2 regions of the Roseixanthobacter pseudopolyaromaticivorans genome follow, and region 1 is predicted to be linked to the other one. Evidence: predicted binding sites of a transcription regulator. Region 1 holds the regulator's gene; the other holds the start of a gene.
What was found. The regulator PhoB, encoded in region 1, activates phosphate uptake and scavenging genes when phosphate is short. The targets are predictions, from matches to a motif close to TGTCATNNANCTGTCAT.

Region 2: ugpB (sn-glycerol-3-phosphate ABC transporter substrate-binding protein UgpB) is a predicted target of PhoB. The motif match lies at 3,145-3,161, and genes of this name have one in related genera.

The regions. Positions count from the first base shown of each region.
Region 1 is NZ_CM195539.1:3,351,551-3,356,493, reverse strand. Features, by position in the region: gene pstA (phosphate ABC transporter permease PstA) at 1-449, shown strand, start outside; gene pstB (phosphate ABC transporter ATP-binding protein PstB) at 550-1,374, shown strand; gene phoU (phosphate signaling complex protein PhoU) at 1,394-2,122, shown strand; gene phoB (phosphate regulon transcriptional regulator PhoB) at 2,128-2,829, shown strand; gene V5F68_RS15910 (GcrA family cell cycle regulator) at 3,218-3,730, opposite strand; gene V5F68_RS15905 (aspartate aminotransferase family protein) at 4,067-4,943, shown strand, end outside.
Region 2 is NZ_CM195539.1:1,127,466-1,132,408, forward strand. Features, by position in the region: gene V5F68_RS05495 (MFS transporter) at 1-1,118, shown strand, start outside; gene V5F68_RS05500 (twin-arginine translocation signal domain-containing protein) at 1,341-1,688, opposite strand; gene V5F68_RS05505 (helix-turn-helix domain-containing protein) at 2,029-3,105, shown strand; gene ugpB (sn-glycerol-3-phosphate ABC transporter substrate-binding protein UgpB) at 3,218-4,531, shown strand; gene V5F68_RS05515 (BatD family protein) at 4,569-4,943, opposite strand, start outside.

The sequences.
Region 1 (4,943 bases):
TGCCGTTCGGCGGCTTCTCCGGCTGGGCCGGCGCCATCTCGCTGGCGATCCTGGTCATCCCGGTGATCGTGCGCACGACCGAGGACATGCTGAACCTGGTCCCGGTGGGCCTGCGCGAAGCCGCCTTCGCGCTCGGTGCGCCGCAGTGGAAGGTGGTCATCATGATCACCTGGCGGGCGGCGCGCGCCGGCATCGTCACCGGCATCCTGCTGGCCATCGCCCGCGCGGCGGGTGAAACGGCGCCGCTGCTGTTCACCTCACTGGGCAACAATTCCTGGTCCACGGATCTCAGCAAGCCCATGGCCAGCCTGCCGATCGCGATCTATCAATATGCCGGAAGCCCGTTCGACGATTGGGTATCGCTGGCCTGGGCCGGTGCGCTCCTCATCACCGTGGGCGTTCTGGTCCTGAACGTCGTGTCCCGTCTGGTGCTGGCGCGCACGCGCTGAGCCGGCACCCTGAGATCACCGCCCAGAGGGCGCCCAAGATCACCGCCCGGGCCGGCAGGACGCCGGCCCACCGGGCGACCAGAGACCGAATGAGGCTGACATGAACTCTGCAGTGGATCCGACCTTCAATATTTCCTCCTCCGTCTCGGCCAAGCCCGATGCGGTCCAGGCGCCCACCAAGATCAAGGTGGAGAAGCTCGATTTCTATTACGGGCAGAACCACGCGCTGAAGAACATCAATTTCGAGATCCCCGAAAAGCGCGTCACCGCGATGATCGGCCCCTCGGGCTGCGGCAAGTCCACCTTGCTGCGCGTGTTCAACCGCATGTACGACCTCTATCCCGGCCAGCGCGCCGAGGGCGGGGTGATGTTCGACGGCGTGAACATTGTCGGCAAGGAACTGGACCCCACCGTGGTGCGCACGCGCATCGGCATGGTGTTCCAGAAGCCGACGCCGTTCCCCATGTCGATCTACGACAACATCGCCTTCGGCGTGCGCCTGCACGAGAATCTCAGCAAGGCGAAGATGGACGAGCGGGTGGAAAGCTGCCTGCGCAAGGCCGCCATCTGGGAAGAGACCAAGGACCGCCTGCACACCTCGGCGCTCGGCATGTCCGGCGGCCAGCAGCAGCGCCTGTGCATCGCCCGCACCATCGCCGTGCAGCCGGAAGTGATCCTGCTGGACGAGCCGACCTCGGCGCTCGATCCGATCTCCACCTCGAAGATCGAGGATCTGATCGACGAATTGAAGCAGGACTTCACGATCGTCATCGTGACCCACAACATGCAGCAGGCGGCGCGCTGCGCCGACATCACCGCCTTTTTCTATCTGGGCGAACTGGTCGAGGTCGCGCCGTCCGACGTGATCTTCACCAACCCCAAGCAGATCAAGACCCGCGACTACATCACCGGCCGCTTCGGCTGACCAAGCAAGGATCTGCGAGATGTCCGACCATACCGTCTCGGCCTTCGATGCCGAGCTGAAGGAGATCGGCCGCAAGGTCGTCGAAATGGGTGGCCAGTCGGAGCGCATGGTGGCTGATGCCGTCAATGCCCTGATCCGCCGCGATACCGCGTCCGCACAGCGCGTGATCCTGCTCGATACGAGCGTGGATCTGCTGCAGCGGGAGATCGAGGAAAAGGCGATCCTCTGCATCGCCAAGCGCCAGCCGGTGGCGAGCGACCTGCGCGATGTCGTGGGTTCGATCCGCATCGCCTCCGACCTGGAGCGCATCGGCGACCTCGCGAAGAACGTCGGCAAGCGCGTGCTCGCCATCGAGGGGGAATATCACCCCCAGAAGCTGGTGCGCGGCGTCGAGCACATGTCCGACCTGGTGCTGGAGCAGCTCAAGGAAGTGCTGGATGCCTATGCCAGCCACGACCAGGCGAAGGCGGTGGACGTGTGGGTCCGCGACAGCGGCATCGACACCATGTACACCTCGCTGTTCCGCGAACTTCTCACCTATATGATGGAAGACCCGCGCAACATCTCGGTGTGCACGCATCTCCTGTTCTGCGCCAAGAATATCGAGCGCATCGGCGACCACGCGACGAACATCGCTGAAACCGTCTATTACATGGTTTCGGGGCAGATGCTGTCCGACGAGCGCCCGAAGGCGGATGTCTCAAGCGAGACGACCGTGACTTTCCCGGGGCATAGCCTTCAGGGGTAAAATCCGTGCCTGCGCGTATCTTGATTATCGAGGACGAGGAACCCCTGACCCTCCTGCTCCGCTACAATCTGGAGTCGGAAGGCTATTTCGTCGAGAGCGTCGGACGAGGCGATGAAGGCGAGACCCGGCTGCGCGAAAGCGTGCCGGACCTCGTCATTCTCGACTGGATGCTGCCGGGGCTTTCGGGCATCGAGTTGTGCCGCCGCTTGCGCACCCGCCCGGAAACCGAGCGGCTGCCGGTCATCATGCTCACCGCCCGCGGCGACGAGACCGAGCGCGTGCGCGGCCTGGCGACCGGGGCGGACGATTATGTGGTGAAGCCCTTCTCCGTGCCGGAGCTTCTGGCGCGGGTGCGGGCGCTGCTGCGGCGGGCCAAGCCGGAGCATGTCGCGACCCTGCTGCGGGCCGGCGACATCGAGCTGGACCGGGAGACCCACCGGGTTCACCGCTCCGGCCGCGAGGTCCACCTCGGCCCGACCGAATTCCGCCTGCTCGAATTTCTCATGCAGAGCCCCGGCCGGGTGTTCTCGCGCGAGCAATTGCTCGACGGCGTGTGGGGCCAGGACGTCTATATCGACGAGCGCACGGTGGATGTCCACGTGGGGCGCCTGCGCAAGGCGATCAACCGCGGCCGGCAGTCGGATCCGATCCGCACCGTGCGGGGGGCGGGCTATTCGTTCAACGAGATGTTCGCCCGCGTGCATTGAGCGCGGCCCACCGAGGAAGGATGCGAGAGCCGGGCCCGATGATCGCGGGTCCGGGCTCGCTCCAGGCGAAGGCTTGCGATGGGCTGTCCGAGCCGGCCATCGCAGTGCCGCGCAGGGCGATGGCATTGCGGAGCAAGCTTTAGAGGAGCCCGCGGGCGATATGCCGGCGGCGGAGGCTTTCCCTCCGGGGCCGAGCTGTGCTCGAGGCCCCTATGTTTCCAGCGGATGACCGCGTCGCGGCCGGCGGGCTGCATCGAAGCGGGCCGAAAAGCACGCTTTGGCCGTCCCATGTCGGTGACGGCGATCCTTCCGGCTCGATCTCTTCGATCCTTTGCGTGCGCCGGCGAAATCCGCTCGGCCGGCGCATGTCCTTCGTGACTGTCGCCGCTCAGATGCGGGCGACGCGCCGGTCGCGCCGGCGATCCTGCGTGGGCTGGTAGGCCATCCGCGCATGGGTCGTGCAGTAAGGCATGCCGGTGAGGCTGCGCCCGCCACAGAAATAGAAGCTTTCCGTGCCCGGCTCGCCGATCGGCCAGCGGCAGGTGCCTTCGGTCAGGTTCATGATGGTGCAGCGCTGACCCATGGCGACGATATTGTCTCCACCGGCGGGACGCGGCGCGGGTTCGGGCGCCACGAAGGCTTCCAATGCGGGAGCCAGGGCGGTGTTGCCGATCGTCTGCGGACGCGGCGCGGGCTTGTTCACGGGCGTTTCAGGCCGGGCCTTGCGCGGACGGGCTGCAGGTACTGTCGATTTCGCCCGGCCGGAGAGGCCGAGACGATGCACTTTTCCAATCACCGCATTGCGGGTGATGCCGCCCAGCTCGCCGGCAATCTGGCTTGCGGAAAGCCCTTCGCCCCAGAGCTTCTTCAAGAGTTCGACGCGCTCGTCGTTCCAGCTCATCGCTCTCCTCCTTCGACTCTTCTCCCGCACCCAGGCGCGCCATCGCACGCGGGTTCGCAGGGCCCAACGTCACTTGGGGAACAGGACCGCACGACATGTCGTGGTCGGCCACGAGCAAACTACAATATGCACGGACTCTCGCACAGAGTCGGAATGCACTCATGTGCCGTTGTCCCCAAGTCGTTACGATCACGTTAACGGCTGCGCTCTGTTGACCTCACGCGCGCGATCATTAGAATCCCCTTTTGTCGGGCCGCCCCGCGAGGGCGGCCTTTGGCGTTTCTGATGTCCGGCGAGACGCAGCGCGTTTCGCCCCACCCCAAGAGGAGGGGTTCTGTGATCACCCCCGTTCTGCCGACCTACGCGCGCATCGACCTCGTTTTCGAAAGGGGAGAGGGCTGCTGGCTCGTCACGACGGACGGGCGACGTTATCTCGATTTCACCGCCGGCATCGCGGTCAACATCCTCGGGCATGCCCATCCCTACCTGGTCTCGGCGCTGACCGAACAGGCCGGAAAGCTCTGGCACACCTCGAATTTGTTCCGCATCGTCGGCGGCGAGCGCCTGGCCGAGCGGCTGAAGGCGGCCACCTTCGCCGACACCATGTTCTTCACCAATTCGGGTGCAGAAGCGCTGGAGTGCGCCATCAAGATGGCGCGCCGCTACCAATATGTGATCGGGGCCGAGGCGAAAAACCGCATCATCGCCTTCGAGGGCGCGTTCCACGGGCGCACGCTCGCGACCATCGCGGCCGGCGGCAATGCCAAGTATCTCGAAGGCTTCGGCCCCAATATGCCGGGCTTCGACCATGTGCCGTTCGGTGACATCGAGGCGGTGAAAGCCGCCATCGGGCCGGAGACCGGGGCGATCCTGGTGGAGCCGATCCAGGGTGAGGGCGGCGTGCGCGTGCCGTCGGCGGACTTCCTGCCGCAGCTGCGCGCCCTGTGCGATGCCCACGGCTTGCTGCTGATCCTCGACGAGGTGCAGTGCGGCGTCGGGCGCACCGGTAACCTGTTCGCCTACCAGAGCTCGGGCATCGTGCCCGACATCATGGCGGTGGCGAAGGGCATCGGCGGCGGCTTCCCCATGGGGGCCTGCCTCGCCACGGAGAATGCGGCGCGCGGCATGACGCTCGGCACCCACGGCTCGACCTATGGCGGCAACCCGCTCGCCATGGCGGTCGGCAATGCGGTGCTCGACGTGGTGCTGGCGG
Region 2 (4,943 bases), 2.2 Mb from region 1:
TGCTGTCGGCTGTGGTGTTCGTGCTCAGCTTCCGTCTGAAGCCGGACCATGGCCGGCCGGAGGTGAAGATCGATTTCGTCGGCGTGGTGCTGGCGGCGGCCTCCATCATCATTCTCTCGTTCGGCTTCAATAATCTCAACCGTTGGGGCCTCGGCCTCGCGCGGCCGGGGGCGCCGTTCGATGTGTTCGGCCTTTCGCCCGCGCCGGTGATGATCATCATCGGCATCGTGCTCGGCCAGGCCTTCCTGGTGTGGACGCGCCGCCGGCAGGCGGCCGGCAAGACGCCGCTGTTGGCGCTGGAGGTCATCGCCTCGCCGCAGGAGCGCGCCGCCGTGTTCGCCATGTTCTCGGTAGTGGCGCTGGAGGCGGCGCTGAACTTCTCGGTGCCGCTCTATATCCAGATCGTCCAGGGCCGCTCGCCGCTCGCGACCGCCATCGCCATGATGCCGTTCAATCTCTCGGTCTTCTTCTCGGCGATGCTGATCGTGCGCTTCTATAAGCGGCTCACCCCGCGCCAGATCGGCCGTGCCGGCTTCCTATTGTGCACGGTTGCCCTGCTCTGGCTGGCGTTCGTGGTCCATAACGACTGGAGTTCCGGCCCGGTGCTCATCGGCCTCGTGCTGTTCGGCATCGGCCAGGGCTCGCTGGTGACGCTGGTGTTCAACGTGCTCGTCACCTCGTCGCCAAAGGAACTGGCCGGCGACGTGGGTTCGCTGCGCGGCACCGCCAACAATCTCGCCGCCGCCATCGGCACGGCGGTGGCCGGCGCGCTGCTGGTGGGCCTGCTCTCCGCGAGCATCATGCGCGGGCTCGCGGACAATCCCACTTTGCCGCCCGAAATCCAGAGCCAGGTGGATCTCGATGCCATCACCTTCGTCAGCAACGATCGCCTCAAGGGGGTGTTGGAGCGCACGACGGCAAGCCCGGCGCAGGTGGCGGAAGCCGTGCGCATCAATACCGACGCGCGGCTCGCGGCGCTGAAGATGGGTCTGCTGCTGATGGCGGGCTTGGCGCTTGTCACCATCATCCCGGCGGGGCGGCTGCCGAATTATATTCCCGGCACCATCCCAGCCGAGGGGCTGGACGAGAAACCCCGCCCCGCCGCCGCGCGGCGCTGAACGGGCCATACGGCAAAAAAGGGGAAGGGCAGGGCCCTTCCCCAACAGGTCAGATCGCCGGAACGGCGGTGAAAAAAGTCAGGGGCCCGTGCTCCCGCGTCGCCGCGGAGGACGGGCCCCCTTTCGGGCGCTCCCTTGGAGGTGTCCCATTCTGCCCTGACCGGACCCTGTCCGGGCGGGCGGTGATGCAGCATCCGCCCGCCGGGGCACCCGAACGCGACGTCAGCGGACCCAGCGTCCGGGAATGAACACCCATTCGCCGCCGCGATGCACCCATTGCGGGCCCACATGGCGGAAGCCGGGGCGGTTGCGCTCCCAGCGGCCGGACACCCAGACATAGCGGCGGCTGCGCGAACTCCACATCCAATAGCCGGGCACCCAGACATAGCCGGGCCGCGCCAGCGGGCGCGCCTCGCGTCGGGGTGCCGGCGGGCCGTTGAAATTGGGCGAGCGGCGATTGGGGATCTGCCATTGCTGGGCCTGCGCGTCCTGCGGCAGCGCGAGGCTCGCGAGCGGGGCGGCGGCCACCGCCGTCAGCAGGGATCCGAGGAAGCGTCGACGCGACAGCATGCATTCACCCTCAAGCGCCCGCCGCCGGAGCGGCGCGTGAAATGCCGGCTTCCCGGAAAGGATGGGCCTCTTTCCGGGAAGCGCTATCGGAGCAGGGGGGCTCCGAGGACCGCCTCCGGCCGGGTCGGGGGGGACGCCGGTGAGGGGCTGAGCAAAACTAGCGCGGTCTGTCGCCTTTGCGATGAGCGTGCCGTCCCGCCTGTGTGCGACAAATCCCAATCAGCTGGTGCACGGCGCAATCCTTCGCCGGCGCAGGAATCGCAACGGCAAAGGTTCAACCTTGGCCGTTCCTGCGCTAACATGGTGCGTGGGGGCTCCTGCGGGGGCAGGCGGAAACGACGTGTCTTTCGTGGCGATGAAGCAGAAACAGGCCGGAGCGTCGGTTGCGGGCGCGCCGGATGACGGCGCGGCCTCCTCGCCGCTTGCCCCGCTGCATTTCAGCACCTCTGCTCTGCCCAAGGCGGAGCAGTTCGACGGCTGGCATGATTTCATCGCCTCCACCGTGGATCTTTCGCTCGTGAGCGCGCCGGCCGTCGGGTTCGAGGCCGACAAGACGGTGTGGGATCTCGGCCGTTTTGCTCTGACCTCCGCCCGCATGCCCGGTGCCGGCTACCAGCGCAGCTGGCGCCACCTCGGCAAGGACCCGATCGACCATTGGTGCCTGGTGCTCTACGAAAGCGAGATCCCCGGCCGCCGCGCGCCGCTGGGATTTCGCTCGCTGGCGCGGCCGTTCGTCGGTGCCGGCTCGGACCGGCGGGTGCTGACGCTGTTCATCCCGCGCGATCTGTTCGCCGGAACGTCCGCCGCTTTCGATGCCGCCCCGCCGGACATCCCCGATACCGGGCTCGGCGGACTTCTGGCCGATTATCTGCTGAGCCTGGAACGGCAGCTGCCCCGCCTGACCAGCGCCGATGTGCCGGCTGTCGCGGAGGCCACGCGCACCCTGCTCGCGGCCTGCATCGCGCCGAGCCCAGATTCGCTGGCCCAGGCCCAGGCGCCGCTGCTGCGCACCACGCTGGAGCGGGCGCGGCGGATGATCCAAGCCAATCTGAATTCCCCCACCCTGACGCCCGCCAGCCTGTGCCGCGTGCTCGGCATCTCCCGCTCGCGCCTCTACCGCCTGTTCGAGGATCTGGGCGGCGTCACGCGCTATATCCAGCGCCAGCGGCTGCTGGCAGCCCTGAGCGCGCTCTCCGATGCCGCGGATGCGCGGGCGATCGGGCAGATCGCCGAAGCCTTCGGCTTTGCCGATGCCTCCGGTTTCAGCCGCGCCTTCCGGGGCGAGTTCGGCTTCAGCCCGAGCGATGCCCGCAGCGCCGCGCTCGCCGGCCTGCCGCGCGCGCCCGCGCCGGCGCGGCGGATCGAGGGCGCGGAGACGCGCGATCTTGAAACCATCCTGCGTGGGCTCCAGGCCTGAGGCGCCGACAAGGCGGGTGCCGCAGATTTCGTCCCGTGTTGTCATGGAAACGTAACGCTAACCGATCAAGCGTTCAGCCTGATTGGTGCATGGCGCACCCGAGGAGGCACATATGGCATCCCCCATCCTGCCGTCGGCGCTGGTTGCCGCCGCCCTGGCCTTCGCCGGCCCGGCTTCCGCGCAAACCGAGATCCAATGGTGGCATGCCATGTCGGGCGCGCTCGGGGAAAAGCTGGAGAAGATCGCCGGCGATTTCAACGCCGCCCAGAGCGAATACAAGATCGTCCCGGTGTACAAGGGCTCCTATCCGGAGACCATGACGGGCGCGATCGCTGCCTTCCGCGCCAAGCAGCATCCCGCCATCGTGCAGGTGTTCGAGGTGGGAACCGCCACGCTGATGGCGGCGAAGGGCGCGGTCTATCCGGTCTACAAGCTGATGGCCGACGCGAACGAGCCGTTTGATACGAAGGCCTATCTGCCGTCGGTCACCGGCTATTATTCCGACACGGCGGGCAACATGCTCTCCATGCCGTTCAATTCCTCCACCGTGATCCTCTATTACAACAAGGATCTCTTCACCAAGGCCGGGCTCGACCCCAGCGCCCCGCCCAAGACCTGGCCGGAGGTGGAAGCCGACGCGAAGAAGCTTCAGGCGGCCGGGGTGACGTGCGGCTTCACCACCCAGTGGCCATCCTGGGTGAATGTGGAAAACCTCTCGGCCTGGCACAATATTCCCATCGGCACGAAGCAGAACGGCATGGGGGGCCTCGACACCGCGCTGGAGATCGCCAATCCGCTGGTGGAACGCCATTGGACCACGCTGGCTGAATGGCAGAAATCCAAGATCTATGATTATGGCGGCCGCCAGTCCAAGGCCGATCCGAAGTTCTTCTCCGGCGAATGCGCCATGTCCGTCGGCTCGTCCGCGGCGCGCGCGGGGATCCTTGCCAATGCCAAGTTCGATCTCGGCTATGGCATGCTGCCCTATTGGCCCGACGTCAAAGGCGCGCCGCAGAATTCCATCATCGGCGGCGCCTCGCTCTGGGTGCTGAACGGGCGCCCGAAGGAGGAGTATCGCGGGGTCGCGAAATTCTTCACCTATCTTTCGCGCGCCGACGTGCAGGCCTGGTGGCACCAGCAGACCGGCTATCTGCCCATCACCCAGGCGGCCTACGACCTCTCGAAAAGCCAGGGCTTCTACGAGAAGAATCCCGGTACCGATATCTCCATCCTCCAGATGACGCTGAACCCGCCGACGCAGAATTCGAAGGGGCTGCGCTTCGGCTCGTTCGTGCAGATCCGCGACGTGATCGAGGAGGAATTGGAAGCGACGCTGGCGGGCAAGAAGACCCCGAAGGAGGCGCTCGCCGCCGCCCAGGCGCGCGGCAACGAGATGCTGCGGGCGTTCGAGAAGGCCAACCAATAGGTCTCTTCCCGGTCTTCGCCCGTTGGCTTGACGGGTCTTAGCCGGCCTGGGGATAGAGCGGCGCCAGACGGCCGCGCTGCCGCTTTGGGGTGGCGCGGGCCCGCGCGGCGCATTCATCGCGCAAAGCGGAGAGGCAGGCGGCGCCGCTCCAGCGCACGCGGCCGCCGCCGTAGAGATGTTGGCGCAGATCCTCCGCCGCCTTGGCCATGGCCGGGGTGCGGAAGGCATGATCCTGGATCCGGTTGGCGGCGACGGAAGCCGGAGCGCCTTCCGCGCGTGTCCAGGCGAGCAGGGCGGCGTGGGCTGCGACGGCATCGTCCGCCTTGCAGGCGGCGCGCAGATCCTCAAGCGCGGAGGCGGCGCTGGCGGTGACCCGGCCCCGCATGGGGCGCGCGGGAGCGGCGGCGCGCGC